3 regions of the Paraburkholderia dioscoreae genome follow, and region 1 is predicted to be linked to each of the others. Evidence: riboswitches for the same ligand, from Rfam matches in the RefSeq annotation. Region 1 holds a riboswitch; each other region holds the start of a gene.
What was found. A riboswitch is a leader RNA that binds a small molecule or an ion and turns the genes downstream of it on or off. The one in region 1 is predicted to bind cobalamin.
Positions count from the first base shown of each region.

Region 2: linked by a shared signal. The riboswitch ahead of cobG (precorrin-3B synthase) and the one ahead of PDMSB3_RS04115 (TonB-dependent receptor domain-containing protein) in region 1 are both predicted to bind cobalamin.
Region 3: linked by a shared signal. The riboswitch ahead of cobW (cobalamin biosynthesis protein CobW) and the one ahead of PDMSB3_RS04115 (TonB-dependent receptor domain-containing protein) in region 1 are both predicted to bind cobalamin.

Region 1 covers NZ_LR699553.1:902,590-912,675, forward strand. The annotation lists gene ilvD (dihydroxy-acid dehydratase) at 1-1,091, opposite strand, end outside; gene PDMSB3_RS04080 (LysR family transcriptional regulator) at 1,265-2,251, shown strand; gene lgt (prolipoprotein diacylglyceryl transferase) at 2,380-3,285, shown strand; gene PDMSB3_RS04090 (SIMPL domain-containing protein) at 3,393-4,127, opposite strand; gene PDMSB3_RS04095 (EVE domain-containing protein) at 4,303-4,761, opposite strand; RNA gene ssrS (6S RNA) at 4,879-5,060, opposite strand; gene PDMSB3_RS04105 (cell division protein ZapA) at 5,195-5,509, opposite strand; gene PDMSB3_RS04110 (ATPase) at 5,506-5,868, opposite strand; cobalamin riboswitch at 6,077-6,334, shown strand; gene PDMSB3_RS04115 (TonB-dependent receptor domain-containing protein) at 6,425-8,299, shown strand; gene PDMSB3_RS04120 (FecCD family ABC transporter permease) at 8,351-9,415, shown strand; gene PDMSB3_RS04125 (ABC transporter ATP-binding protein) at 9,412-10,086, shown strand, end outside.
Region 2 covers NZ_LR699554.1:1,911,487-1,921,572, forward strand. The annotation lists gene PDMSB3_RS28775 (MDR family MFS transporter) at 1-1, shown strand, start outside; gene PDMSB3_RS28780 (LysR family transcriptional regulator) at 91-1,023, opposite strand; gene metE (5-methyltetrahydropteroyltriglutamate--homocysteine S-methyltransferase) at 1,159-3,453, shown strand; gene cobM (precorrin-4 C(11)-methyltransferase) at 3,560-4,285, opposite strand; gene PDMSB3_RS28795 (cobalt-precorrin-6A reductase) at 4,344-5,066, opposite strand; gene PDMSB3_RS28800 (cobalt-precorrin-5B (C(1))-methyltransferase) at 5,069-6,175, opposite strand; gene PDMSB3_RS28805 (bifunctional cobalt-precorrin-7 (C(5))-methyltransferase/cobalt-precorrin-6B (C(15))-methyltransferase) at 6,175-7,491, opposite strand; cobalamin riboswitch at 7,576-7,754, shown strand; gene cobG (precorrin-3B synthase) at 7,808-9,289, shown strand; gene PDMSB3_RS28815 (precorrin-8X methylmutase) at 9,282-9,908, shown strand; gene PDMSB3_RS28820 (precorrin-2 C(20)-methyltransferase) at 9,909-10,086, shown strand, end outside.
Region 3 covers NZ_LR699554.1:1,478,112-1,488,197, forward strand. The annotation lists gene cobO (cob(I)yrinic acid a,c-diamide adenosyltransferase) at 1-344, opposite strand, end outside; gene PDMSB3_RS26835 (cobalamin biosynthesis protein) at 341-799, opposite strand; gene cobA (uroporphyrinogen-III C-methyltransferase) at 796-1,566, opposite strand; cobalamin riboswitch at 1,803-2,055, opposite strand; cobalamin riboswitch at 2,123-2,403, shown strand; gene cobW (cobalamin biosynthesis protein CobW) at 2,597-3,688, shown strand; gene cobN (cobaltochelatase subunit CobN) at 3,695-7,498, shown strand; gene PDMSB3_RS26855 (ATP-binding protein) at 7,495-8,562, shown strand; gene PDMSB3_RS26860 (vWA domain-containing protein) at 8,643-9,233, shown strand; gene PDMSB3_RS26865 (flagellar brake protein) at 9,273-10,086, opposite strand, start outside.

The sequences.
Region 1 (10,086 bases):
TGATCGGCGCGCGGCCTGGCCGGCACGTCCTTCAACTCTTCCGCGAGGGTTCTGCCGGTGATCGTGATGCAATCGCCGTGGAGCATACCCGCGTCGAGCAGGATCTTCATGACTTGCGGAATGCCGCCGGCCTTGTGCAGATCGGTCGCCACGAACTGGCCCGACGGCTTCAGGTTGCAGATCACAGGCACCTTCTTGCGCATGCGCTCGAAGTCCTCGATGCTCCATTCCACTTCCGCCGCATGCGCGATGGCGAGAAAGTGCAGCACGGCATTGGTCGAGCCGCCGGTGGCCATGATCACGGCCACGGCGTTTTCGATCGACTTGCGGGTGACGATGTCGCGCGGCTTGAGATCCTTCTTGACCGCGTCGACCAGCACGCGTGCCGATTCGGCGGCCGAGTCGACCTTTTCCTGATCCGGATTGGCCATCGTCGACGAATACAGCAGCGACATGCCGAGCGCTTCGAACGACGAGCTCATCGTGTTGGCGGTGTACATGCCGCCGCACGACCCGGTAGACGGGCACGCGTTCTGTTCGACCCCTTCGAAATCCTCCTGCGACATCCGGCCGGCGGTGAATTCGCCCACGGCCTCGAACGACGACACGATGGTCAGATCAGTGCCCTTCCAGTTGCCCGGACGAATGGTGCCGCCATACACGTAGATGCTCGGCACGTTGGTGCGCAGCATGCCGATCATGCCGCCCGGCATGTTCTTGTCGCAGCCGCCGATCACGACCACGCCGTCCATCCACTGGCCTTGCACGCAGGTCTCGATGCAGTCGGAGATGACTTCGCGCGACACCAGCGAGTACTTCATGCCCTCGGTGCCCATCGACATGCCGTCCGAGATCGTCGGCGTGCCGAATATCTGCGGATTCGCGTCGGCGCCCTTGATCGCGGCCACCGCGGCATCGGCGAGGCGCTGCAGGCCGGCGTTGCACGGCGTGATGGTCGAGTGGCCGTTGGCGATGCCGATCATCGGCTTGTCGAAGTCGGCTTTTTCGTAGCCGAGCGCGTAGTACATCGAGCGATTCGGCGAACGCGCTACACCTTGCGTGATGTTCTTCGAACGACGGTTGTATGGCATGGGAACTCCAGTCTGTTTTGTTTTGATCCGCGCTGCGGGTTCTGCCTTGCCGGCGTGGGTGGTCGGCCGCATCCGTCCAGTGTAGTTCGCGCGCGTTCCGCAAGGACGCAGTTTTGCAATGCGTGCGTCTAATATATTATTCGTGCTTCATTAGGTCGTAAAACGTATTACCCATGCTGCCAGCCATCCCCGACCTGCGCCAGTTGCGCTATTTCGTCACCGTCGCCGAAGAAAAGCACTTCGGCCGTGCGGCCGTGCGTCTTTCGATGACGCAGCCGCCGCTCTCGCAAGCCATCCGGGCGCTGGAGGAGACGCTCGGCGTCGCGCTGTTCGCGCGCACCAAGCGCTCGGTCGAACTGACGCCGGTGGGCGCCGATCTGTTGCCTGAGGTGCAGCGCCTGCTGGCGAGCGCCGAGGGGCTGCGGCCGCTCGCGCAGAGCCTCGCGCGCGGCGAGGCGGGCGTGCTGTCGCTGGCGTTTGTTTCGACGGCGGACTATGGGCTGCTGCCGCTCCTGCTGCGCGATTTCGGCGTGCGCCATCCGCGCGTGCGGCTGGAGTTGACCGAAGCCACCAGCGACGTGCAGGTGGACGAACTGGTGGCCGGGCGCATCGACGCAGGGCTCGTGATCGCGCCGCTGCCGTCGCGCCATGCCGCTCAGTTGTCGTGGCTGCCCATCGCGCGCGAGCCGCTGGTGATCGCCATGTCGACGGAGATGGCGGCGCGCGTGGCGAGCGGTAGCGGCAGCCGTGCCGACCCGGGCGCGGAATGGCTCGACACGCCGATCAGCCTGCGCGACGTGGCCGACGCACCGCTCGTGATCTTCCCAAGACGTTTGGCGCCAGGCTTTTATGACATCATTATGGATTGCTACGGCGTGGCGGGCCTCGCGCCCCGGATCGGCCAGGAAGCGATCCAGATGCAGACGATCGTGAGCCTCGTGTCGGCCGGCATGGGTGTCGCACTGGTGCCGCAATCGTTGCGTAATCTGCGCCGCACCGGCGTCGTGTACCGGCCGCTTTCGGAGTCGGTGCCGGCCATCGAGACTGGGCTGGTCTGGCGCACGGCCGAAGTAAGCCCGGTGCTGGCGGGCTTCATCGAGATCGTGCGCGCGCATGCCGCGACCGTCGAGGCGCCGCAATCCGCCGCGCCGCGCGTTTAGAAGCGTTCTCGCGAACGCATCGGCGCGCGGACCGTCCAACGCATGCACCGCAGCGTGGGGGCAGCGCCGCCCACTATTAGAAAACCCAGAAAACCCCCTTCTGAACCTGAACTGCCCATAACAACACGATGCTCATTCACCCGAATTTCGACCCCATTGCCATTCATCTGGGGCCGCTCGCCGTGCGCTGGTATGGACTGATGTACCTCGTCGCGTTCATCGCGGCGATCGTCGTCGGCCGGCTGCGGCTGCGCTTGCCGTATGTCGCCGCGCAAGGCTGGACCGCCAAAGATATCGACGACATGCTGTTTTACGGCGTGCTCGGCACGATCCTCGGCGGCCGGCTCGGCTACGTGCTGTTCTACAAGGCGAGCTTTTATTTCGCGCATCCGCTCGACATCTTCAAGGTGTGGGAAGGCGGCATGTCGTTTCACGGCGGCTTTCTCGGCGTGACGCTGGCCATGGTGCTGTTCGCGTATCAGCGCAAACGCTCGTGGCTGCAGGTCACCGACTTCGTCGCGCCGATGGTGCCCACCGGCCTCGCCGCGGGGCGTCTCGGCAACTTCATCAACGGCGAGTTGTGGGGCCGCGTGACCGATCCGACCGCGCCATGGGCCATGCTGTTTCCGGGCGCCGCGCCCGACGACGCCGCGTGGCTCGCCACGCATCCGCAACTGGCCGCGCAATGGCACCTGAACGAAGTGTTTGCGCAATATCACATGCTGCCGCGCCATCCGTCGGAACTGTATGAGATCGCGCTGGAAGGCGTCGCGCTGTTTTTCGTGTTGTTCTTCTTCTCGCGCAAACCCAAGCCGATGGGCGCGATTTCCGCCATGTTTCTGATCGGCTACGGCCTCGCGCGCTTCACGGTCGAATTCGCTCGTGAGCCGGACGACTTCCTCGGCCTGCTGGCCATGGGACTTTCCATGGGCCAATGGTTGTCTCTGCCGATGATCCTCGTCGGTATCGGCATGCTGGTGTGGTCTTATCGCCGCGCGCGCCGTGAACCGGCGCAGGCGGTCAGCGCGAGTTGAGCGGATCGCTACGGTTTATCGTAGCGAGCGGTCAAATGAAAAAAGCCACGGCGTGCCGTGGCTTTTTCTTTAAGTGCCTTGAAGCAATGCTTCTAGCGTAAAGCGCATCACTTCATCTGCACTGAACCCGACACATTCACCGTCACGGTCGACGTGCCGCCTTCGATCGGCACCGGCGCCGAAGCCTTCGCGTCGGCGCCCATGGCGCGCGCGCTCATCATCATCATCATGGGACGCGGCATCACGCCGTTGTGGCCGACGTTGACCTCGCGAATCGAATAGCCGCTGTAGCCGAACGCCTGCGCGGACGATGCGGCCTGCTCGCGGAACGACCTGATCGCTTCGCCGGTGAGCTTTTGCTCGGCAGCGCGTTGCGCTTCAGGCGAGAGCGAGAATTGCACGTTGCCGACCTGCATGATCGACGCCATTTGACCCGCCAGCTTCGACGCCGCGGCGAAGTCGTGCGATTCGAGCACGATCTCCGTGCGGCCGCGCCACGCGGAAATGCGCCCGTCACGGTCCGTTGACGGATAGATCGAGAACGAGCCCGTGCGGGCCGTCACGCCGCTCACACCCTTGGCTTTTTGCAGCGCCGAATCGGCGCGCTGATTCAGCGTTGACGTGAGCGCCGACGGATCGCTCGCTTCCTGCTCGTAGAACAGCGTGATTTCGACGACGTCTTGCGGGACTTCCGCGCTGGCCTGCGCGTTCAGCGACAGCACGCCCGCCGGCTGATATTGCGCGACGGCTTGCGCGCGGGCCATGGCCGGCGTCAGGGCGAGCGCGGCGGGCGCGGCGCATACGAAAGCGAGAGCGAGTGCACGTGCGGTGTTTTTCGTCATTGTTGGACTCCTTGCTTGAACAGGGTTTGTGCACGATTGAAGCGAGCGCCGCGCAATGGCACGGCGTTTGCGAGTCCGTTAGGCGGTTGTAACCTGAGCTTGGTTCCCGGGTTTGACGTTACTTTAATGTTTGCGTCCGCGTGAATACGCACGGCGCATGATCACCCACGCAACGTCAGGCGAGCCGTTTGGTGATGAAGCGCCATTCGGCTTCGGTCACCGGCGTGATCGACAGGCGGTTGCCTTTGGCGAGCACGCGCATGTCCTTGAGTTCGTCATGCTCGCGCAGCGCGGCGAGCGGAATCAGCGGGATCTTCTTCTTGAACACCACATCGACGAGCACCCAGCGCGGCGTTTCCTGCGACGACTTCGCGTCGTAGTAGGGACTCTTCTTGTCGAACTGCGTGGGGTCCGGATACGCGGTGGACGATACCTCCGCAATGCCCGCAATGCCGGGCTCGGGACAGCTCGAGTGATAGAACAGCACGCCGTCGCCGACCTGCATCATGTCGCGCATGAAATTGCGCGCCTGATAGTTGCGCACGCCGGTCCACGGCAACGTGCGATGCGGTGCGTTGGCGAGATGGTCGATGCTTGCTTCGTCCGGTTCGGACTTCATTAGCCAGTAGCGCATGAATCGAATTGAACGTAATTGAACGTTAAGGGTTTGAAGACGCGGAAGAAATCGGCGTACAAAAAACAGCGCACAAAGAAAAACGGCACCGAACCGAAGTCCGATGCCGTTCTAAATAAGGTCCCCGCCTTAGCCGCTAGGCCGGCATCCTGAACCGGGGGTTCAGAATTGGTCGCAGTTAGCAACACTTCGGGTACATCAGACAGAGTGACGCGCACACCCGTGCTACAAATTTCCGCAACCGTGCACATGGCATTGGTTCAAGGAATATATGACCTTGGCGAACCAGGCAGGGAAGCTAAACCGATGAAGCTAAATCACGAAAACTACCGATTGAACTCAAACGTTTGCAGAATCTTGCACGCCTTGTGCTCACGCACTCCGTTTGAATCCGCCGCCGATCTCAGGACCGGCCGCACTATAACACTGCTATTTACTGCATGCTGTACTGCTGAATCACAGTACCCAACTGTTCGTTCATTTGATGCATTGTACGCCGGATTTCCTCAGCAGGAAATGCTTCTCCGTGTCTCACGCTCGATTGCAGCTTAAGCAGTTCCGATGCCAGCGACAGCGCGGCCATGACAGCAATGCGATCCGTACCGCGCACGTTGCTGCTATTGCGGATCTTCGACATTTCGGCGTCGACGCGTGCAACCGCTTCAAGCAGCGCGCCTTCCGTTTCCGGCGAGCAGGCGAGGCGATAGGGCACGCCGAGAATCGATACTTCGATCTGCTTGGTGGTCATGCATTTTCTCCGTGGCGGGTCGCGTCGCTCTCGGCACCGGCTGCGACTTCATGCTGAGCGGGTTCGAGCAGATCGAGCTGGTTGTCCGGCTCGCTGTGCGCGCGGGCACGCGGCAACTTTTCGAGGATCGCATTCAGGCGCACCTGGGCGTCGTCGATCTTCGCCGACAGCGCGTCGCGTTCCGCCTGCAGCGCATTGCGTTCCTCGCGCAGCATTGCAAGTTCCGTGCGTGTAGCTTCGACGTCAGCACGCGATTGGGCGAGCTGCTCTTCGAGCGCGACTCGCGCTTCATTGTGGCGCTGGCTGATCGCGATCAGCTTGCCGATATTCTGTGAAAGTGTTTCGAGTTCGGTGAGCATGTGCTGCGTCCTCTAAAGACATCGCATTTTAGCGCGGAATGTCGCAGGTTCCGACAATTGTCTCGTTTCGAGACGTAACAACATCGCTTTGTGCAGGCTTTTTATCGACCATACGATGAAAAAGTACTCGTGCGTCGGACAATAACCTGCACTTGTCAGAACAGCGCGCCCGCGTGCCCTCGTTCTTGACGGACCCCGAGGCCGCTCCTACACTGGCCGCACTCTTGGTGCCCGCATGCGCTTTTCGACGGCGCACGCAGTTAAACGGGAAGCAGGGCGCGCCATTCGCCAGAACGCGCCAACCTGCGCTGCCCCCGCAACGGTAAGCGACCGCATTCGTCATGCAAGTCGATCCTGATCGCGCGTTGGAAGTTCAACTCGCGAGTGTGCCACTGCGCGTCACGCGTGGGAAGGCGGGATCGAGATGTCGCCAGCCCGGATACCGGCCAGAGGGAGAGGCACGTCACGCGCGAAAATGTTAAATACGCTGGCGCCTCGTTACGCATCGGCCTGCGGGGAAGCGGGCCGCGCACGCTACCCACAGGATCCTCGTCCCATGCTGTCTCCCATCGCTCGTGCGGTGTTGCTTGCCTTCGCGAGCCTGCCGATCGTTGTGCATGCGCAAGCTGCTTCTTCGTCCTCTTCTTCATCTGCTGCGGATTCATCGGCCACGGTGTTGTCCCCGGTGGTCGTTACGGCGGAGCGCGGGCCGCAAGCGCTGGCCGACACGATCCCGCAGACCGCATTGTTCGACCAGCAGGATATCGCCGACACCACCGCGACCGATTTGCCGGGCCTCCTGCAACTCGCGCCCGGCGCGCAAATCTCGCGTACAGGTGGCCCCGGTTCGACGACGAGCCTCTTCCTGCGCGGCGCGTCGTCGACGCAATCGCTGCTGCTGATCGACGGCGTGCGCGTCGATTCAGTGGGCCTGGGTTCGGCGCAACTCGCACAGATTCCGCTCGACCAGATCGATCACGTCGAGGTGGTGAACGGCAACGTGTCGGCGTTGTACGGGTCCGGTGCGATCGGCGGCGTGGTCCAGGTGTTCACGAAAGAAGGCGGCGACCATCCGCCGCGTTTCAATTTTTCGCTGGGCTACGGCAGCTATCACACGCAGACGCAGCAGGCGGGCGTGAACGGCGCATTGGATAAAGACGGCAATACGACCTTCAGCATTTCGCTCGCGAGGTCGAAGGACGACGGCTTCTCGTCGCTCAATCCGCGTGAGGCGCCCGCCGCCAATCCGAATGCGAACGGCTATCTGAACGAAAGCATCTCGGCTTCGCTGCGCCACAAGTTCAACGACAGATGGGATGCCGGCGCGAGCTACTTCCAGTCGAACGGCAACAACAGCTACGACAACGCGTACGGCGTGCCGACCGATCTGAACAACCTGTATAGCAAAGTGCGCCAGGTCTCGGTGTTCGCCAACGGCAAGCTCACCGACTGGTGGACGACGCACTTCATCGTCTCCGAAGGCGACGACCGCAGCGTGTCGAACACCAACGGTGTCTATAACGGCCGCTTCGATACCGACAATCGCCAGTACACATGGCAGAACGATTTCGCGCTGGCCGCGCAGCAGAAGTTGCAGGTCGGCTACGAGCATCTCGATCAGAGCCTCGACTCGGATACGTTCGCGGCGCCCGACCGGCATGTGGATTCGGGCTTCGTCGGCTATACGGGGCGCTTTGGGCGCAGCCAGATTCAGGCCAACGTGCGGCGCGACCAGTATTCCGATTTCGGCGGAGCGAACAGTTACTATCTCGGCTACGGCTTCGACATCACCGGCCATTGGAAGGTGAGCGCAAGCTACTCGGATTCGTTTCGCGCGCCGAGCTTCGACGATCTGTACTATCCGCTCAGCGGCAATCCGTCGATCCAGCCGGAGCGCAGCCATTCGATCGAAGCCGCGCTGCAGTACGCATCGAATGCGCTCGGCGTGATGCGTCTCACCGCATTCCAGACGCGCTATTCGAATCTGATCGACTACGAGCAGGTGACGCCCGGTATTTATCTAGCCGAGAATGTCGGCCATGCGAAGGTGCAGGGACTCGAGGGATCGTGGAGCGGGCATGTCGGCAAGACGGACGTGCGCGCCTCGGTGACGCTGCAAAACCCCGTCGATCTCGACAACGACGTCGACCTCGTGCGGCGCGCGCGGCGTTTCGGCTCGCTGACGGTGAACCGCAGTATCGCCGGGTGGCGCGTGGGCGGCGAGTGGATCGTGAGCGGCGCGCGCGACGACAGCAGCGGCAAGCTGGGCGGCTATGGCGTGGTGAATCTGTCGGCGCGCTACAACATCACGAGAGCCTGGTACGTGGCCGCCCAAATCCAGAATCTGTTGAACAAGGACTATGAAACGGCCTACTCGTATAACTCGCCGCGGCGCGGTGCGTATCTCACGGTTGGTTGGCAGCAGCAGTGACGGACCCGCGTCGTTGAGTTCGCGCGGATGAGCCTACCTACGAGCCGATCCATGAGCCGACAAGCGAGCCGCCACTCCGGTGCGATACCTGCAGCGCTGCGCGTGATGAGCGCGAAGCGCGCGGCCGCGATCTGGCTCGCGCTCGGTGTGATCGCGCTGGCGGTGCTGATGGCGTCGCTCGCGCTGGGCAGCGTATCGCTCGCGCCGCTGCGCGTGCTCGCGGCGCTGCTGCCCTCGCATGGGCCGTCTGCGGGCTCCGCCGATCTGACGGCCGAGATCGTTCGCACGCTGCGTTTGCCGCGCGCGCTGGCCGGCTTTGCTTGCGGCGCGTTGCTCGCGTTGGCCGGCGCGCTGCTGCAGGTGCTGTTGCGCAATCCGCTCGCCGAACCTTACGTGCTGGGTGTGTCGGGCGGCGCGGCGAGCTTCGCGCTCGTCGCGATGATCGCCGGTTGCGCCTGGTGGATCGTCGACGCGAGCGCCTTCGCCGGCGCCTTCGTGTCGATCCTGCTGGTGCTCGGCCTCGCGCGCCGCGAGTTGTGGCGCGGCGAGCCGCAGGACACGTCGCCGCGTTTGCTGCTGACCGGCGCGGTGATCGCCGCGGGCTGGGGCGCGCTCATCACCTTGCTGCTCAACCTCGCGCCCGACAACCGTCTGCGCGGCATGCTGTTCTGGCTGACGGGCGACCTCAACGGCGGCGCGATGCCGTGGACGGCGCTCGCCGCGCTCGTTGTCGTGCTGGTCGCGATCATGCCCGCCGCGCCGCGTCTGAACGTGCTGCTGCGTGGCGACGCCGCCGCGCAGGCGTTGGGCGTCGCGGTGATGCCGTTGCGCTTGCGGGTGTATCTGGTGGCTTCGCTGGCGGCGGCCGCGGCGGTGACGACGGCGGGCACCATCGGCTTCGTCGGGCTGGTTGTGCCGCATATGCTGCGGCTCGCGTTCGGCAACGATCAGCGCATGCTGCTGCCGGCCGCCGCGCTCGGCGGCGGTGTCGCGGTGATGGGCGCGGACCTGGTCGCGCGCACCGTGATCGCGCCGGCGCAGTTGCCGGTCGGCGCGATCACGTCGATCATCGGCGTGCCGGTGTTTCTGTGGATGCTATTGCGCAGGCGCCGATGATGCCGACCTTCGATACCGCCCAGGCCGTCCTCAGCGCGCAACGTCTGACCTTGCGTGCCGGCGCGCGCACCTTGCTCGGCGCTTTCACGCATACGTTCTACGAAGGCGAGATCTGGTGCGTGGCCGGACCGAATGGCGCGGGCAAGACGACATTGCTCTCCACGCTGGCGGGTCTGTTGCAACCGTCGGCGGGCCATGTCGAACTCGACGGCGTGCGTGTGGCCGACTGGCCGCCGCTCGCGCTCGCGCAGCGCCGCGCGTTGATGCCGCAAAGCGCGCCGGACGCATTCAGCACGAGCGTGTTCGATATCGTGATGCTGAATCGCTTTCCGCATCTCAGCGGCTGGGGCTGGGAACGCGCGGCCGATCGCGAAGCGGCGCAGGCGGCGTTGGATTTGCTGGGCCTCGCCGCATTTGCCGCGCGCGATGTGCTCTCGCTCTCGGGCGGCGAGCGTCAGCGCGTGGCGCTGGCGGCGACGCTATGCCAGGACGCGCCATTGCTGCTGCTCGACGAACCGTTATCGCATCTCGATCTGCATCATCAGATCGACTGTCTCGAAGCGCTGGCCGCCTGGACGCGCGAGCCTCGGCGTACAGTGATGTTTTCGTGCCACGATCTGAACCTGGCGCGCCGCTTCGCCACGCATGCGCTCTTGCTCGACGGCGCAGGC
Region 2 (10,086 bases), on a different replicon from region 1:
ACAGGGACGGCGGGCACGGCGGCTCACGGCTCCAGCGCATTCCCGTCCGGATCGGATGCGTGACCCGGCGCCGAAGCGGGCAGGCAGTCGTCAGCCCGCCTCGCCTTGCGCCGTCAGCAACTCTATGCCGTCCAGTTGCGCCGCACAGGTATCGCGCACGATCGTGACGAAATCGTCGAAATAAGGCCGGCTCGCGAAACCTTTCGCGGCCACTGCGTACAACTCGCTCCATAGCCCCTGCGTGCCGACCCGTTTGGCCAGCACGTAATCGTGATCGACGTAGTTCTTCACGCCCCAGTTCGGCAGCGCCGCGATTCCGCGGCGACTCGCCACCAGTTGCATGACGGCGATGGTCAGTTCCGCCGTGCGCCGTTCGAGTTTGATGCCGGCCGGCTCCAGCACCTCGCGGATCAGATCGATGCGCGCCTCGGGCACCGGATAGGTGATCAGCGTCTCGTCGCGCAGATCGTCCGCCGCCACGCGGCGCTTGTTGCGCAGCCGGTGCTCGTTGGCCATCACCACCAGAATCTCGAAGCGGAACAGCGGCGCGATATGCAGGTTGCGCCGCTTGGCCGGTTTCGAGCCGATCACCACGTCGGCCTTGCCGTCGCTCAGCAAACGCAGCGGGTCCGCGTGGAAACCGGCGACGAGATCCACTTCGACTTCCGGCCAGCGGCGGCGGAACTCGTCCATGACCGGCATCAGCCAGTCGAAGCAGGTGTGGCATTCCAGCACGATGCGCAACTCACCGCGCGTGTCGCCCTTCAGCCGCACGAGATCGCGCTCCGCCGCGCTCACCGCCGCGATCGTCTCGCGGCCGAGCGCCAGCAGCCGCTCGCCGGCGGCCGTGAAGCGCAGACCCTGTCTGGTGCGCTCGAAGAGCGACACCTCGTAGTGCGCCTCGATGTCGCGAATCTGGTGCGACAGCGCGGACTGGCTCAGATGCACGCGCTCGGCGGCGGCCACCAGCTTGCCCGAATCGGCAATGGCGATCAGCGAACGCAAGTGGCGAAGCTCAAGCATGGAATGGCCTCGCGTTGAACGCACAAGTGTGAATATGAATCTGGCTCATACATTGGTGAAAACATGTCGCTTGATGAATCATAGCGCGACTTCCACACTGGGCGCCAATTCATACAACGCACAACAGGACTTCACATGGCCCGCACGCACATTCCCGGCTTTCCACGCATCGGCGCGCAGCGCGAACTGAAATTCGCGCAGGAATCGTTCTGGCGCGGCGAATCCGATGAGCAGCATCTGCGTGGCGTCGCGCGCGAATTGCGCGCCCGCCATTGGCAATTGCAGCAGGACGCCGGGCTGGATTTCGTCACCGTCGGCGATTTCGCCTACTACGACCAGATGCTCAATCTGAGCGCGCTGCTCGGCGCATTGCCGCAGCGTTTCGGCTTCGAACCGAAGACGCTGACGCTCGCCCGGTACTACGAACTCGCGCGTGGCAACGCGGCGCAGCCGGCAATGGAAATGACCAAATGGTTCGACACCAACTACCACTACCTCGTCCCCGAACTGGGACCGCAGACGAGTTTCGACGGCGGCGTCGAGTGGCTGTTCGAGGAGATCGACGAAGCGCTCGCGCTGAATCTGCCGGTCAAGCCGGTGCTGATCGGGCCGATCACTTACCTGTGGCTGTCCAAGAGCCATGTCGCCGGCTTCGACCGTTTGTCGTTGCTGCCGAATCTCGTGATCCGCTACAGCCGTCTGCTGGACAAGCTCAAGCAGCGCGGCATCGAATGGGTGCAGCTCGACGAGCCGGCTTTGTGCGTCGATCTGCCTGCGCAATGGCTCGAAGCTTTTTCCGCCGCGTATGACGTGCTCGGCATGTCGGGCGTGAAGGTGCTGCTCGCCACGTACTTCGAAAGCGCAGCGGAACACGCGCCGCGTGTGGCCGCGCTGCCCGTTGCCGGTGTGCATCTCGACCTCGTGCGCGCCCCGCAACAGCTCGACGCATGGCGCGCGGCGTTGCCTGCGCACGCGGTGCTGTCGGCCGGCGTGATCGACGGCCGCAATATCTGGCGCGCGGATCTCGGCGGGATCGTCGAATCGTTGCAGAGCTTGCAGGCCGAATTCGGCGAGCGCTTGTGGATCGCGCCGTCGTGCTCGCTGCTGCATGTGCCGGTCTCGCTCGACGCGGAGAAAAAACTCGACGCCGATCTGAAATCCTGGCTCGCGTTCGCCACCGAAAAACTCGCTGAAGTCGCCACGCTCGCCCTCGCCTTGCGCGATCCCGTCGCGGCCGAACCGGCGCTCGCTGCCGCCGACCGCGCGCTCGAAGTACGCCGCCACTCCAGCGCGGTGGTCAACGCGCTCGTGCAAAAACGCGTGGCCGCGGTAAGCAGCGCGATGGCGGAACGGCAAAGCCCGTTTGCCGAACGCAACCGTCTGCAGCGCGAAACGCTCGGCCTGCCGCTCCTGCCGACCACCACGATCGGTTCGTTCCCGCAAACGGCGGCGATCCGCCAGGCGCGCGCCGCCTACAAACGTGGCGAACTGCGCGCGCTCGACTATCTGCAGCGCATGCGCGCCGAGATCGAAATCGCCGTGCGCAAACAGGAAGAGCTGGGGCTCGACGTGCTGGTGCATGGCGAAGCCGAACGCAACGACATGGTCGAATATTTCGGCGAACAGTTGTGGGGCTATGCGTTCACGGAAAACGGCTGGGTGCAGAGCTACGGCTCGCGTTGCGTAAAACCGCCGATCATCTACGGCGATGTCTACCGTCCCGAACCGATGACGGTCGAGACCACGCGTTACGCGCAATCGCTCACGCAGCGTCTGATGAAAGGCATGCTGACCGGGCCGGTGACGATGCTGCAATGGTCGTTCGTGCGCGACGACCAGCCGCGCGCCACCACCGCGCTGCAACTCGCGCTCGCGATCCGCGACGAGGTCGTGGATCTGGAAAAGGCCGGCATTCGCATCATCCAGATCGACGAACCGGCTTTCCGCGAAGGCTTGCCGCTGCGTCGCGCGGACTGGCCCGCGTATCTGGAATGGGCCACGCGCGCGTTCCGCATTTCGGCAGCGGGCGTCGCCGATCAAACGCAGATTCATACGCACATGTGTTATTCGGAGTTCAACGACATTCTGCCGTCGATCGCTGCGATGGATGCCGACGTGATCACCATCGAGACCTCGCGCTCGGCGATGGAACTGCTCGACGGCTTCGGCGCCTTCGCGTATCCGAACGAAATCGGCCCGGGTGTCTACGATATCCACTCGCCGCGCGTGCCGGACGCGGACGCGATGCAACGTCTGCTGGAACGCGCGTGCGAAGTGATTCCGGCCGAGCGCCTGTGGGTCAATCCGGATTGCGGGTTGAAGACGCGCGGCTGGCCGGAAACGGAGGCAGCGCTCGCGAACATGGTGCGGGCCGCGAGAGCATTGCGCGCGAAGCTGGCGGCGAGGCAGCCGGCTGAAGTGACTGCGTGATGTGATGGGCCATTGAGCCGGCGTTGAAAATCCATTTGCGCGTGGCGTGGCGTTGGCGTGGCGTCGGCGTGGCGCCACGCGCATGGGCTTTGCGCCGCGTGCAGGTTCAGTCTTTCGCGTACAGCGTCGAATCCGCGAAACCTTCGGCGGCGAGCACCTGCCCGACCAGAATCAGCGCGGTCCGCTCGATGGAACTGGACTGCACCTTGCTGACGATATCGTCGAGCGTGCCGGTAATCTTCTCCTCGTCCGGCCAGCTCGCGCGATAGATCACCGCGATCGGACAGACGCCGCCGTAATGCGGCCGCAATTCATCGACAATGCGCGCAAGATGCCGCACGCCGAGGTGAATCGCCATCGTCGCGCGATGACGCGCGAGGTCGGCGAGCTGTTCGCCTTCGGGCATGCTGGTCTTGCTCGCGAAGCGCGTGAGAATCAGCGTCTGCGAGATATCGGGCAGCGTGAGCTCGCAACCCAGCGCCGCCGCGCAGGCCGCAGTGGCGGTAACGCCCGGCACGATCTCGTAGGGAATCTTCAGCTCGCGCAGTCTGCGGATCTGTTCGCCGATCGCGCCATACAAGGACGGATCGCCGGAATGCACGCGCGCCACGTCCTGCCCTTTGACGTGCGCGGCCTCGAGCAACGCGATGATCTGATCGAGATCGAGCTCGGCGGTATTCACCACTTGCGCGGCCGCATGACCTTCGAGCACCGCGGCCGGCACGAGGGAACCCGCGTACAGGATCACCGGGCAACTGCGCACGAGGCGCTGCCCTTTCACCGTGATCAGTTCCGGATCGCCAGGACCGGCGCCGATAAAAAACACCGTCATTTAATACTCCATGATTCGTTGGGACGGCGTAGCACGCGCACGCGATTCGGGCGCACGCTCAATCTGCCGCTTGCAGCGCTTCGAGCAGGTCGGCGACACGTTCAAATTCCCGATCTGCCGCCGGCAGCTCAGGACGGCGCAGCATCACGACCGGCAAACCGCGTTCACGCGCGACTTCGAGTTTTGCTTCGGTCGCGTTGCCGCCGCTGTTTTTACTGACCACCACGTCGAAGGCTTGCAAGGCGAACAGCGCGCGCTCGCCTTCGAGCGTGAACGGCCCGCGCGCCGCGAGAATCCGTGCACGCGGCGTGTCTTCGTGTGCATCGAGACAACGCACGGTCCAGAACTGATGCGGCGGAATCTCGTCGAGATGCGCGAGCGGTTCGCGGCCGAGCGTGAAAAGCGGCTTTCTGAACGGCGCAAGCGCATCCGTGAGCTCGGTCCAGTCGCCGACCATGCGCCAATCGTCGCCGTCTTGCGGCTGCCAGGCCGGGCGGCGCAGCGCCCAATACGGCACACGCGCCGCGCGGCTCGCTTGCGCCGCATTCGCGCTGATTTGCGCGGCATACGGATGCGTCGCATCGAGCACGAGTCCAATGTCTTCTCCTTCGATGTAGCGCGCCATGCCCTCGCTGCCGCCAAAGCCCCCCACGCGCACCGAGCACGCCAGATCGTCCGGCACCTTGCCGAGGCCGGCGAGACTGTACACGTGCTCAGCGCCGAGCTGCCGCGCAATCCGCAATGCGTCGCCGGTGCCGCCGAGCAGCAGAATCCGCTTCATTTTCATTGCGCGGCTCCGATCAGCAAGCCTTGGCGGTCGATCGCGAACATTTCCACGTTCACCTGTGGCGGCACGATAGCGCGCGCCACCGCCAGCGCATGCCGGCAGACGATATCGCCGAGGGGCACCTGTTGCGCACGCGCCAACGCAACCGCCTGCTGACTCGTATTGGCCGCGCGGATCGCCGCCTGAAGCGCGGTGTCGGCGCCGTATCCGGCCGCCCATTGCGCGAGCTGTTCGAGATCGATGCTCGAATTGCGGCTGTGCAGGTCGAGATGCCCCGCCGCCAGCTTGCTGAGTTTGCCGAAGCCGCCGCATATGCTCAGACGCTCGACCGGCGCGCGCTTCATATGCTTGAGCACCGCACCGACGAAGTCGCCCATTTCGATCAGCGCGATATCCGGCAGGCCGTAATGCGCACGCATTGCGTCTTCACTGGCGTTGCCGGTGCAGGCGGCCAGATGCGTGTAGCCGTTCGCGCGCGCGACGTCGATACCCTGATGGATCGACGCGATATACGCCGAGCACGAGAACGGCCGCACGATGCCGGTGGTGCCGAGAATCGACAGGCCGCCGAGAATGCCGAGGCGCGGGTTCATGGTTTTCAGCGCGAGCGCTTCGCCGCCTTCCACGCCGATCGTCACTTCGAATCCGCCGCCATACGCATGCTCGGCCGCGAGTTCGGCGAGGTGTTCGGTCATCATTCGGCGCGGTACCGGGTTGATCGCCGGTTCGCCAACCGGCAGCGTGAGTCCCGCGCGTGTCACCGTGCCGACGCCCGGCCCCGCGCGAAACGTCACACCCGGCACGGCGACGAGGCGCACGCGGGCGAATACCACCGCGCCGTGCGTGACGTCGGGATCGTCGCCGGCGTCCTTGATGGTGCCGGCTTCGGCGCTGCTATTGCTGCCGTTGTCGTTGTCGACCAGGCGGCAGAAGACCAGGCGCATCGGCACATGCTGGCCCTTGGGCAACACGATCTCCGCGACTTCGCTGGCCACCCCCGTGAGCAACAGACGCGCCGCCGCCAACGACGTCGCGGTGGCGCAACTGCCGGTCGTGTAGCCGCTACGCAGCGGCGCGGGTTGTTCGGGCGTTTCTTCGCGCATCAGGGTTCGTGCGGTGAGTCGGCAACGGCGGGGTTCGTGACACGCGCGGCAGCCGTGACACTCGTGCCGTTCGTGCCGTCAAGGGCTCCAGCAACATGCGCGGCCGAGTCTTCGGCCGGCTTCGTCACATCCAGCAGCGTGATCGGCAACGCCTGCCGCCACGTGTCGAAACCGCCGAGCGGTTGTGCATCGGCGAGCGCGATCCGCGTCAACGTACCGCCGTGCCGCTCGCGCCATGCGGCCAGCGCCGCTTCGCCTTGCAGCGTGACCGCGTTGGCAACCAGTCGCCCGCCCTCGCGCAGACTTGCCCAGCACACCTCCAGCACGCCCGGCACCGTCGCGCCGCCGCCGATGAACACCGCATCCGGCACCGGCAACCCCTGCAGCGCAGCCGGCGCGCGGCCCGCGACCAGTTGCAGACCCGGCACACCCAACGCATCGCGATTGTGTTCGATGAAACGCTGACGCTCGGCGTGTCCTTCAATAGCGATCGCGCGGCAAGTCGGATGCGCGCGCATCCACTCGATGCCGATCGAGCCGCTGCCCGCGCCCACGTCCCACAGCAGTTCGCCGGGCGCCGGCGCGAGGCGCGCAAGCGTGATCGCGCGCACATCGCGTTTGGTCAGTTGGCCGTCGTGGCGAAAGGCGTCGTCGGGCAAACCGCAGGTCAGCGGCAAACGTGGCGCGCCTTCGGTGGCGCGGCAATCGAGGGCGACCAGATTCAGCGCGGCCACCTCACCCGCCGACCACTGATCCGCGCGGCCGTCGATGCGCCGCTCCAACTCGCCGCCCAGATGTTCCAGCACGCTCATGCGGGTCGCTCCGAATCCGCGTGCGTTCAGCAATTCCGCGAGCGCCGCGGGCGTGTGCCCGTCCGCGCTCAACACGAACACGCGCGCGCCGTCGTGCAGATGCGCGTTCAGCGTGGGCAACGGGCGGCCCACCAGCGACACCGTCGCGACGTCCTGCAACGGCCAGCCGAGGCGCGCGGCCGCCAGCGACAACGACGACGGCGCGGGCAGCACCCGCAACTCTCCCGCCGGCAATTGCCGCGCGAGCGTCGCGCCCACGCCGAACAGCATCGGGTCGCCGCTCGCCAGCACGCACACCGCGCCGTTGCGCTCGGCCAGCAAAGGCGCAAGATCGAACGGACGCGGCCACGCGGCACGGCGCGCGGCGAGCCGCGCGGGCAACATCGCCAGATGGCGTTCGCCACCGTACACCACCGATGCTTCCAGCAAAGCACGCCGCGCGCGCCGCCCCAAGCCGGCGAAGCCGTCGTCGCCAATGCCCACCACCGTCAGCCAGGCCGGCATGCATCCATCCTCATTCTGTGTCTTCAAATAATGCGCTGTGCCGCGCCGATCAAAGCGCCCAGCCTCGTTGTGCTGTTCGAAAAAAGGCATAATACAGCCGCCGGTGCCCTTCGGGGCCGAAGAGGGAACACAGTGCCACTGTGGCTGCCCCCGCAACTGTATGCAGCGAGTCCGCCTGCGCTTCACGCCACTGGTTCGACCGGGAAGGCCGCAGCGGACCATGACCTGCCAGCCAGGAGACCTGCCGGCGAGACTGTTCGTGCCAGCCTACATCGGGCGGGGTGTACCGATGCCGCAGCCATGCCCGCCTCACGGCATGCTCGGGCCGTCGCGCGACGCTAAACCGGTGTCCGTCTTGAATCAAGCAACGCCCTCCACCGTTTTGTCCGACGCGGCCCCAACGCCGCGGCCTTCGGCGTGTCCGGGGCTGCTGCGCATCGTCGCCGCGCGCGACGGCGGGATTTGCCGCATCAAACTGCCCGGCGGTGAGTTGAGCACGGCGCAGGCGCGGGCAATCGCCGAGGCCAGCGCACGGCATGCGGCCGGGGTGATCGAGCTGACCAATCGTGCGAATGTGCAGGTGCGCGGGGTGAAGCGTGGCGAGGAAGCGGCGTTGATCGCGGCGCTCGTCGGTGCCGGTCTCGGGCCGACGTCGATCGCAGCCGACGACGTGCGCAACGTGATGATCAGCCCCGCCGCCGGACGCGATCCATCCGCCCTGCTCGACACCCGCCCGCTGTGCGCCGCTCTACTCGCGATGCTGCAAAGCGAAGCGCGTTTCGCGGCGCTATCGCCGAAATTCGCACTGCTGCTGGACGGTGGCGAACGGCTCGCGAGAGTAGATCATCCGCACGATCTCTGGCTGGCGGCGTCGCGAGAAGCGGACGGCGTGCGCTTCGTATTCGGCCTGGCAGGTTGTCCGCCTGCGAGTGCGAGTGCGGCTGCGTTTGCCGGCTCGCCAACGCAAAGCGAGTGCATCACGACGGCAGAGTCCCACGCAAACGGCACAGGCCCGTTAGCCGCGATACTCCCCTCGCAAGCTCCGGCTCTGGTACGCGCACTGCTGCTCACGTTCCTCGACCTCGCCGCAGCGGACGCCACACGCATGCGTCATCTGCTAACCCTGCATTCCGCCGACACCCTATTGCATCACGCTCAACAGTATGTCGATTTCCCGCTGACGCGAAACGTGTCGCCAGCCAACTGGCATCGCAGCACGCCAGCCGACGCCGGCCTGCGCCTCGGCGCTCACGCTCAACGTCAACCGGGAACCTGGCACGTAGGCGGCCAACCCGCTTCAGGCCGCCTCGACGCCGACACCCTGCACGCCCTCGCCGCGCTTTCGCAGCAGCACGGCGACGGCACGCTGCGCGTCACACCGTGGCAAAGCGTGCTGCTGCCCGATATCGCAACGCACGCCGTCCCGCCTGTGCTGTCCAGCCTGAACGCGCTCGATCTCGCCTGCGATTCCGCGCAAGCCATCACCCGTCTGATCGCGTGCGCGGGATCGAGCGGCTGCGCGAAAAGCCTCGCCGACACCAAGACCGACGCGCTGCGCCTCGCCCGACGCCTGCCGGCCGGCGTCGACGTGCATCTGAGCGGCTGCGCGCGCTCGTGCGCCGCCGCGCATTGCGCGCCGTACACGCTGCTGGCCGCGGCGCCCGGCCTTTACGACCTTTATCGACGCGATCGACACGACGGCCGGCCCGGTTTCGGCCAATGCGTCGCGCGCCAACTGACGATCGACCAGGCTGCCGACATGCTCGACCGCCTGGCCCGGAGTAACACCAATGCTTGATTACATTCGCGACGGTCAGGAGATCTATCGCCAATCTTTCGCGACGATCCGCGCGGAAGCCGACCTGTCGCGCATTCCCCCCGACCTCGAAAAACTCGCGGTGCGCGTGATCCACGCGTGCGGCATGGTCGATGTGATCGACGCTCTGCGGTTCTCCGAAGGCGCGGGCGCGGCCGGCCGCTCGGCGCTCGCGCAAGGTGCGCCGATCCTATGCGATGCCGGCATGGTCGCGCAGGGCATCACGCGTGCCCGGCTGCCGGCGAACAACGAAGTCATCTGCACGCTCGCGCATCGGGACGTGCCGTCGCTCGCGCGCGAACTCGGCAATACGCGCTCCGCGGCCGCGCTCGAATTGTGGCGGCCGCATCTGGCGGGCAGCGTCGTCGTGATCGGCAATGCGCCGACCGCACTGTTTCATCTCCTCGATATGCTGGACGCCGGTGCGCCCAAGCCGGCGTTGATACTCGGCTTTCCCGTGGGCTTTGTCGGCGCCGCCGAATCGAAAGCCATGCTTGCCGAAGATAGCCGCGGCGTGCCCTACGTGGTGGTACATGGCCGGCGCGGCGGCAGCGCGATGGCGGCGGCCGCCGTGAACGCGCTCGCAACGGAGGTCGAATAAATGACGGCGCAAGGACGTTTGTTCGGACTCGGCGTCGGCCCCGGCGATCCGGAACTCATCACGCTGAAAGCGCTGCGTTTGCTGAAGTCGGCAGCGGTCGTCGCGTACTTCGTCGCGAAGGGCAAGAAAGGCAACGCGTTCAGCATTATCGAGGCGCATTTGCACGACGCGCAGCAGC
Region 3 (10,086 bases), on a different replicon from region 1:
GCTTCGTCCCAGCCTTTGCGCGCCGTCGCGATGTCGGCGTCGCGGTTCTGCGTGTTCCAGGTGTAGCCGTCGCCCATCGTGACGAAATCGCAGTTGGCGATCGCGCCGAGAAAGTCGCGCTCTGACGTGTGCAGCGCGCCCTTGATGAACTGCACGACGCCGAGGCGCATGCCGTGACCCAGCACGCGCACGGCCATGCCGAACGCGGCGGTGGTTTTGCCCTTGCCCGTGCCGGTATTGACGATCAGCAGACCTTTTTCGACCGTGGCGTTGGCCTGCTTTTTCTCATGGCCCTCGCGTCGGCGCTCGGTCATGCGTTGATGCGATTCGGGATCGGTCTTCATGGCAGGTTCTGTTCCTGAGTGTCGTTGTTAGGGTGGTCGCGTTCAGCGTGGGCGGCGCTCGAGGCGATCGCCACGGTAACGCCGGCATGGACGGTTTTGCGCACGAGAAGCCGTGCTCGATGCGCATGAAAAGCGGCGGTTTCGCCGCGTCTGGTCGTTGCTGCAAGCAAGGCGCACGGCTCGCAGACGCCGTCCACGCCGAGATGCTCGCGCACCGCGCTTGACGGCTCCGCTATGGGCAGCGCCGCGATCTGCTCACTGCTGAAGAATGTCAGCGGCAGTGCATGGCGAGCGCAGAATTCGAGCAGGCCGGCTTCGTGGGCTTTGGTATCGATCGAGGCCACGGTGGCGATTTCGTCGAAGGAATGCGGGCCGAGCGCGGCGCGCACCGCTGCTTCGATCTGCCCAGCCGCGCTGTGCAAGCGACAACCAATGCCTACGCTCAGCGTTTTCATGGTACGTCTCCGTTCGCCGGCAACGTTGCAGTCTTGGCATACGCAGCGTCGCGCGCCAACGCGAGCGACGCCACACCGCCAATTACCACGATCGCCGGCGAGCCGAGTCCCGCACGCGAGACGCGCCCGGCAAACTCACCGAGCCGCGCGAGCACATGGCGTTGCTCGGGACGGGTCGCCGATTCGATCGCCGCGCACGGCATTTCGGCGCTCATGCCGGCCGCGAGCAACGCGTCGACGATTTCGCTCAGGCGCCGCATGCCCATGTAGATCACGAGTGTCATGCGCGTGGCCACCAGCGCGGCCCAGTCCGGCTCAGCGCTGCCCGCGCCGTGCCCGGTGACGAACACCACGCCTTGCGCGTGGTCGCGATGCGTGACCGGAATGCCGATTGCCGCAGGTGCCGCGATTCCCGCCGTAATGCCGTTGATGACTTCCACCTCGATGCCCGCCGCATGCAGCGCCTGCTGTTCTTCGCCGCCCCGGCCGAACACGAACGGATCGCCGCCTTTCAGGCGCGCGACGCTGCGCCCGGCCCGCACGTGCTCGAGCAATTGCGCGACGATGCCTTCCTGCGGTGTGGACGGATGTCCGCCGCGTTTGCCGACATGGACGACGCGTGCGTCGGCGCGCGCGAACTGGAGTACGTCGGGATTCACCAGATCGTCGACCAGCACTACATCGGCTTGTGCCAATGCACGGGTGGCCTTGAGCGTCATGAGTTCGACGTCGCCGGGACCGGCGCCGATCAGCCAGGCGCGGGTCATCGCGACGTGCATGGCGGGCGCCATGTAGTGACGAGCGGATCAGGGGCAGGCGCGAACGAGCACCGGAGAGCGGACTTTTGGGGCATGCACTGCTACGGATTCAGGCACGGCGCAATGCGCGGCTCGCAACGGTTCCTCCGGGAACCCGCATACGGACGCACCACGTCGTGCTTCAGCGCCTTCACATCCGTCCCTCGCGGATTCCGGCGGCCGGCGGCGCGATGTTGCCCTGAGGTTCGCCGCCTCCGCGTCTGGCCGGTATCCGGGCTGGCGGCCTCATGCGCTTTGCCTTCCCGTCCGCATTCGCTGGAATGTGCAGGACAGTGGCATCGAAAAAAACGCATGCGCGGCGCAAGACAACTCAACATTGCGCCGCAGGTCGCTTACCGTTGCGGGGACAGCACAGGTTGAGCGCATGAAGCGCGGCCTGTTTCCCGTTTAACTGCACACGCGAATGCATGTGCGGGCACCAAACGCGCGCATACGATAGCACATGGCGTCCCGTCCGATAAGCGCTTGCGGCCGGCGTTTTCTTGACTGCCGCGGGCTGCGGGCCTACACTCGCACGCACTTTGGTGCTCGCATGCGCGCTCGTGCGCATGCAGTTAAACGGGAAACAGGGTGCCCGCCTGTCATGGAACGGGTCAACCTGTGCTGCCCCCGCAACGGTAAGCGAAATGTGGTGCTAAGGTCAGTTCTTTAGCGCCGCGGAGCCGGCTTCGATGTCCACGCGCAAGGCCGCGTAGACATATCACCACTGGGCGAGAAATCACTCGCCCGGGAAGGGGAAGCGGCGCTTTCGCCAGCCCGGATACCGGCCAGATACGAAGGACGAACACCGCGGGGATGCGGTAGCGCGTTCATGACCTCACTTCCGCTTTCTGTTTTTGTTGTCGCGGCAACCCGTCGTTCGTCCCCGTGTTGTGTTGTCGTCCTGGCTCGCTGGACTTACGCGCCGTTTACCCGGCTCATGCGGACAGACACACAAACGCCCGGCGTGCACGTGCAACTCCTACGGATGGACCTCACGATGCAAACTCAAATGCGCAAGATCCCCGTCACCATCGTCACAGGCTTTCTCGGCAGCGGCAAGACCACGCTGCTGCGGCATATTCTTCAGCATGCGGGCGGCAAGCGCATTGCGGTGATCGTCAACGAGTTCGGCGAGCTGGGCATCGACGGGGAAATTCTCAAGGGTTGCGGAATCGGTTGCGATGAAAACGGCGTCGAAACCGAAGGCCAGTTGTATGAACTGGCAAACGGGTGTTTGTGCTGCACCGTGCAGGAAGAGTTTTTTCCGGTGATGGAGAAACTGGTCGAGCGCCGCGATCAGATCGATCACGTGCTGATCGAAACGTCGGGTCTCGCGTTGCCGAAGCCGCTGGTGCAGGCGTTCAACTGGCCGCAGATCAAGAACAGTTTTACCGTGGACGCCGTGGTCACCGTGGTGGACGGACCGGCTGCGGCGAGCGGCCAGTTCGCCGACAATCCGCTTGCCGTGGATGCGCAACGCAAGGCCGATCCGAATCTCGATCACGAATCGCCGTTGCACGAGTTGTTCGAGGATCAGTTGTCCGCCGCCGATCTGGTGATTCTGAACAAAACGGATTTGCTCGACGACGCGCAGCAAAGCGCGGTCGAACTTTCGATCCGGGAAGAAATTCCGCCGCAAGTGAAGATCGTGCGCGCGCAGATGGGCCAGCTCGATCTGCACGCGTTGCTGGGCCTCGAAGCGGCTTCGGAAGATACGATCCACCTGCGCCACGATCACCACGGTTCCGCCGAGGACGCCGACCACCACCACGACGAATTCGATTCGGTGGTCGTGCACGCGAATGCACCGTCGCGCGAGGCGGTGATCGCCGCGCTGCAAGGGCTCGTCGAAACGAACACGATCTACCGCGTCAAAGGTTTCGCGGCGCTGCCGGGCGCGGCGATGCGCCTGGTGATTCAGGGCGTGGGCCGCCGCTTCGACAGCTATTTCGATCGACGCTGGCAGGCCGGTGAAAGCGGCCCGAGCCGCTTCGTGCTGATTGGCGAGGATCTCGATCAGGCCGCGTTGCAGCGTGCGTTCGACACGGCGCTCGGCGTGCCTTCGGGCGTCGAAACACAACAGGCGTAAGCGCTCATGCATCTGTTGCGCACCACGCCGGGCGGTTTTGTCGACGATACGCAAGGCGTGATCCGCATCGATCAGCAGCCCGCCGATATCGTGGTGCTGAGTTCCGCCGATACCACGCTGTCGCTGCTCGCGAGTGTTTTTCCGCGTCTGGGCGAGGGTTTTCCTAGCGTGCGGCTCGCGAACGTCACGTATTTGCGGCAACCGGCCTCGGTCGATTTCTACGTCGAAGACGTCTTGCAGCATGCGCGTGTGGTGGTGGTCGATCACCTCGGCGGCGAAGCGTATTGGCCTTACGGCATCGAGCAGGTGGTGGCGCTCGCCGAGCGCAAACAGCAGACGCTCGCGATGTTCTCCGGCGATCTGCAGGAAGATCCGAACCTGCTTGCGCGCAGCACCGCCAGCGCCGATCTGTGCCATCAGCTCTGGCGCTATCTGCGCGAAGGCGGCCCGCAGAATGCCGAAGCGTTCCTGCGCTGTATCGCGCATCGCGCATTCGGCTGGGGGCGCGAGCCTGCGCCGCCGCACGCGTTGCCTGCCGCGACGCTCTATCATCCCGGCCGCGACACACCGACTATCGCCGACTGGCAGGCGCGCTGGCAACGGAACGCGCCGGTCGCGGCGATCCTGTTCTACAAGGCGCATCTGCAGGCAGCCAATACGGCCGTGTTCGACGCGTTGATCGACGCGCTCGAGTCGCAAGGTCTGAATCCGCTGCCGATTGCGATCACCTCGCTCAAAGATGCGCTGAGCCGCGAAGTGGTGCAATCGCTGTGCGCTGAGCACAATGTCGCGCTGGTGCTGAATACGACCGCCTTCGCCGCGTCCGCGATCGACGACCCCGAGCCGCTCGCGCTCGCCGGCGACGCCCCCGTGTTCCAGGTGATCCTGAGCGGCGGTAATCGCGAGGATTGGGTGAAGGACAATCAAGGCCTCAATTCGCGCGATATCGCCATGCATATCGCGCTGCCGGAAGTGGACGGCCGCATCATTACGCGCGCGATCAGTTTCAAGGGGCTCGCATACCGTTGTCCGCACACCCAGGTCGACGTGGTGCGTTATCAGCCGGACGTCGAGCGCGTGGGTTTTCTTGCCGAACTGAGCCGGCGCTGGTGCCGTCTGCGTTCACTGGATAACGCGGACAAAAAGCTCGCGCTAATCCTCGCCAACTATCCGATGAGCGAAGGGCGCATTGGCAACGGCGTGGGACTCGATACGCCGGCTTCGGTAGTCGGCATTCTGTCGATGCTGCGCGACGAAGGCTATCGTCTTGCCGACTTGCCCGCGAACGGCGACGCGCTGCTGAAAAAGCTCACCGAAGGCGTGACCAACGATCCGGGGGTACGTGATCTGCGTCCCGCGCTGCAAAGCCTCGCGCTCGACGACTATCTCGTGCATTTCAACGCTTTACCCGCTGAGGCGCGGCAGGCATTGAACGCGCGTTGGGGCACGCCCGAACAGGATCCGACGCTGCGGCGCGGCCGCTTCATGATCGCGGGCTTGCGTTGCGGGCAGGTGTTCGTCGGCATTCAACCGTTGCGTTCGCGCGAGGAGGGCGATTACGCCAGCTATCACGACGCCGACCTCGTGCCGCCGCATGCCTATCTGGCGTTCTATTTCTGGTTGCGTCACCAGTTCGGTATCGACGCAATCGTGCATGTCGGCAAGCACGGCAATCTCGAATGGCTGCCCGGCAAGAGCGTCGCGTTGAGCGACGCGTGCTGGCCCGATCTCATTCTCGGGCCGATGCCGCATCTGTATCCGTTCATCGTCAACGATCCGGGCGAGGGCAGCCAGGCGAAACGCCGCGCGCAGGCGGTCATCATCGATCACCTGATGCCGCCGCTCACGCGCGCCGAAAGTTATGGGCCGCTGCAGGATCTGGAGCGTCAGGTCGACGAATACTATGAAGCGCTGATGGTCGACCCGCGCCGCTCGAAGCTGTTGCGGCGTACGATTCTGGCGACCATTGTCGAACACCGGTTGCATGAGGAACTGAGTCTCGCGGAACCGAACGGGCAAAACGATGAGGATGCGCTGCTCACGCGTGTCGATGCATGGCTGTGCGAGTTGAAGGAAGCGCAGATTCGCGATGGCTTGCATACGTTCGGTCAATCGCCTGGCGGTGTGCAACGGCGCGATACGTTGCTGGCGCTGGGGCGTTTTCCTGTTGGCGACGGGCAGGGTGGCAAGGCTGGCTTGATCGATGCGCTGGCGCGCGATCTGCAGATGGACCATCTGTTCGATCCGTTGTCGGTGGATTGGTCGGCGGTGTGGGACGGCCCGCGTCCGGATGTATTGCAGCGTGTGAGCGATGCGCCGTGGCGGCACTGCGGCGATACGCGTGAACGGCTGGAGTTGCTGGCGGCGTCGCTGTTGCGCGGCGTGTGCGGTGATCAACCGGACGCTTCGGCGGCGTTGTTCGTCGACGGCTTGCCGCAGGCGGAGCGCGTAATCGAGCGATTGCGTGCCGACGTGTTGCCGAGGCTCGATGCTTGCGGCCCGCAGGAAATGCTTCAGCTGAAGCGCGGCCTCGAAGGGCGTTTCGTGCCGCCTGGGCCGAGCGGTTCGCCCTCGCGTGGACGGCCCGATGTGCTGCCCACCGGCCGCAACTTCTATTCGGTCGACACGCGCGCCATTCCCACGCAAGCTGCCTGGTCGCTCGGATTGAAATCCGCGCAGCAACTGATCGAACGGCATTTGCAGGAGAAGGGCGATTATCCGCGCGCCATCGGCCTCTCCGTGTGGGGCACCGCGACCATGCGCACGGGCGGAGACGATATCGCCCAGGCGCTCGCGTTGCTCGGCGTGCGGCCGAAATGGGCGCCCGGCAGTCACCGTGTGACCGATTTCGAAATCATGCCGATCGAGGTGTTCGACCGGCCGCGTATCGACGTCACCTTGCGTGTTTCCGGTTTCTTCCGCGACGCTTTCGCCAACGTCATGCATCTGTTCGACGCCGCCGTGCAGGCAGTAGCGGAACTCGACGAGCCCGAAGACCTGAACCCGATTCGCGCGCGCGTGCTGCGCGAACGCGACGCGCTCATCGCGCGCGGCATGGACGCCGGCGAAGCGCGCAAGCGCGCCGGGTGGCGTGTGTTCAGCGCGCGGCCCGGCGCTTACGGCGCGGGTTTGCAGGACATGATCGACTCGCAGCAATGGCAGACCGACGCGGATCTGGCGAACGCCTATCAGGCATGGGGCGGTTACGCGTACACGCAAAAGAGCGCGGGCGAAGAAGCACGTCATGCGTTCAGTGCGCGCCTCGCCGCGCTGGATGTGGTGCTGCAGAACCAGGACAACCGCGAGCACGACCTGCTCGATTCGAACGACTACTACCAGTTCCAGGGCGGCATGGTCGCCGCGGTGCGGCATCTGGCCGGCAATCAGCCGAGCGTGTACCACGCCGATCACAGCAATCCCGCCGCGCCGCGCGTGCGCACGCTACACGAGGAGATCGCGCGCGTGATCCGCTCGCGCGTGGTCAATCCGAAATGGCTCGATGGCGTGAAGCGCCACGGTTATAAGGGCGCGGCCGAAATCGCCGCGACCGTCGACTATCTGTACGGTTACGATGCGACCGCGCGCGTGATCGCGGATCATCAATATGCGCTCGTGACCGATGCGTATCTGAACGACGCTGACACCCGCGAGTTCTTGCAGCGGCACAACCCGCACGCGTTGCATTCGATTTGCGAGCGTTTGCTCGAAGCCATGCAGCGCGGATTGTGGCAGGCGCCGGGCGACTATCGCGCGCAGGTCGAACAGCATCTGCTCGCGAGCGAGCAGCAGATTGAAGGAATGCACCCATGAATTCAGCAGCCCAGCGGCCCGTTTTTCCATTTGCCGCGCTGATCGGCCAGGCGCCCTTGCAACAGGCGCTGTTGCTGGCTGCCATCGATCCGGCGCTGAGCGGCGTGCTGGTCACGGGGCCGCGCGGTACGGCCAAGTCGACCGCGGCGCGGGCGCTGGCCGAGTTGTTGCCGGAAGGGCAACTGGTGAATCTGCCGCTTGGCGCGAGCGAAGATCGTTTGATCGGCACGCTCGATATCGAAGCCGTGCTGCGCGACGGCTCGGTGCATTTCTCGCCTGGTCTGCTCGCGAAGGCGCACCGCGGCGTGCTGTATGTGGACGAAGTCAACCTGCTGCCCGACGTGCTCGTCGATGCCTTGCTCGATGCGGCGTCGAGTGGCGTGAATACCGTCGAACGCGATGGCGTGTCGCATAGCCACGACGCGAGCTTCGTGCTGATCGGCACGATGAATCCTGAAGAGGGTGAATTGCGGCCGCAATTGATCGACCGTTTCGGGCTGATGGTCGAGTTGCAGAACTGTTTCGAGCCGCGCGTGCGTCAGGCGATCGTGAAGGCACGCTTGGCGTTCGATCTCGATCCGCAGGGTTTCCGGGCGGGTTACGCGCAACAACAGGCGGCTTATGTGCAGCAGATTCATGCGGCGCGCGCCGCACTGCCGCAACTCGCATTCGACGAAGCCGTGCATGCGCGTGTCAGCGCGTTGTGTATCGATGCCGCCGTGGACGGCTTACGCGCCGATCTCGTGATGCTGCGCGCGGCGCGTGCGTTGGCGGCGTTCGAACAGGCTGCAACGGTGACGGCGGCGCATGTCGATCGGGTTGCGGAGGCGGTGCTGGTTCATCGGCGGCATTCTCGCGAGTCGCAAGCGGATCGTGATGCGCGTGAGGATGACGCTTCCGCTGGTGCTTTGGAGCGGTCGTCTGCGTCTTCATCTTCATCTGTGCAAGGGGAAGCGCTGTCGGCTGACGCTTCCGGCGATAGCGATTGGGGCTACCTGGCGCCCGAGCCGAGCGCGACCACGCATGTCAAAGGCGTCATACCGCTCAACGTAAAAAAACGCTGAGCCATCGGAAAGGCACCGCCGCTGACTCGCGCAGCGGTTTTCGATGGCAGCAAGGTGCGGGTGCGGGTGCGCGCAGCCACTTGGGTGCGGCGCCGGGCAAGCGCATCGCCTGGCCCCGGACACTCGCCGCGAAGCGGCAGGACGCGTTGCGGACCGAGCATTTGCGCTTCATGCGCGAGGCGCCGCGCGGCGGCGTGCTTCATTGTTTCGTACTCGATTGCTCGGGCTCCATGCTGGCCGGACAGCGCCTCGCGCTCGCCAAGGGATTGTTGATCGCCCTGTTCGACCACGCGAGCGCCGCGCGTGCCGAGGCCGCCCTGGTCTGTTTCGGCGGTGCGGGGGCGGATGTGCGATTCGGTCCCGCGGTGCCGCGCTGGTGGAACGAGCGGTGGCTGAGTCCTGTGGGAGGCGGTGGCGGCACGCCTCTGACGGCGGGCGTTCGGCAAGCGGGTCAACTGCTGGAGCGCAGTGCGCGCAGCAAGCCCGCGCAGCAACGCTGGCTATGGATCCTGACCGATGGCCGTACGCGTGACATGCCCGCGCGCCCGCTCGACGCGGACGAAGTCGTGGTCGTCGATTTCGAGCGTGAGGCGATACGGCTCGGCCGTTGCGAATTGCTCGCCGACGCGTGGGGCGCGCGGCGCTTTACGCCGGAAGAATTAATGAGCTGAGCGACGGGTGCGCTGTACCGCTCACTGTCCCGCGCGGATTTATTTCAAGCCGCTCGACCAATACACCACGTCGTCCTGGCGGTCGAACACGAAGACTTTCATCGCCATTTGCTGGGTCGCGTCGAGTTGATCGAGTTCGAGTCCATGAGTCGAAGGCGTGCCCGGCCCGCTGCCTTGCTGCACATTACGGATCACGGCTGTGGTTTCGATCTCCGTATCGCGATCTTTCGATTTCAGACGGAACGCGAGTCGCAACCGGTCGCCGACGGCGCCCAGGGTCCACGAGGCGGCCAGCGACATGCCGAGCGCGCTGACGCCTTTCGCGAGTCCGAGTCCTTCATACGACTCGCCGCTTTGACCGATGCCGAAACGCACCGCGAGATGCGTGCGGACGCGGATCGACTTGCGTTCGCGCAGGCGACGGATCACGCCGGGCTTCGATAACACGACGTAATCGAACGGTGAGCGGCAGATCGCCTCGATCGTGCAGACGAAACGGAACACGGCATGGCTGGCTATCGCGACGATTTCAATGTTTTCGCCGAGACCCAGTGGAAGCATGCGGCCGTCGTGCATTGGCGGCGTGACGAAGAGCGCATGGTTCGGTGCGAAGCCGATGATGCGGCACGGATGCATCGGCGCGCCGCTGCCGACCTGCGGGCGCACACCGATCAAGGCACCGATTTCCAGATGCATGTCCTTGAGCGTCAGTGGACTGCCGGGGTCCGCGTGGGCGTCTGATTCGCGCGTCGGTTGCGTGGCCGCGTCCAGCAAGTCGCCGCGTTGCGGGTGGAAGTGGCCGAACAGGAAGTTGCGCTCGTCCGTGGTCGCGAGAATGGTGCTAGCGGCGAAC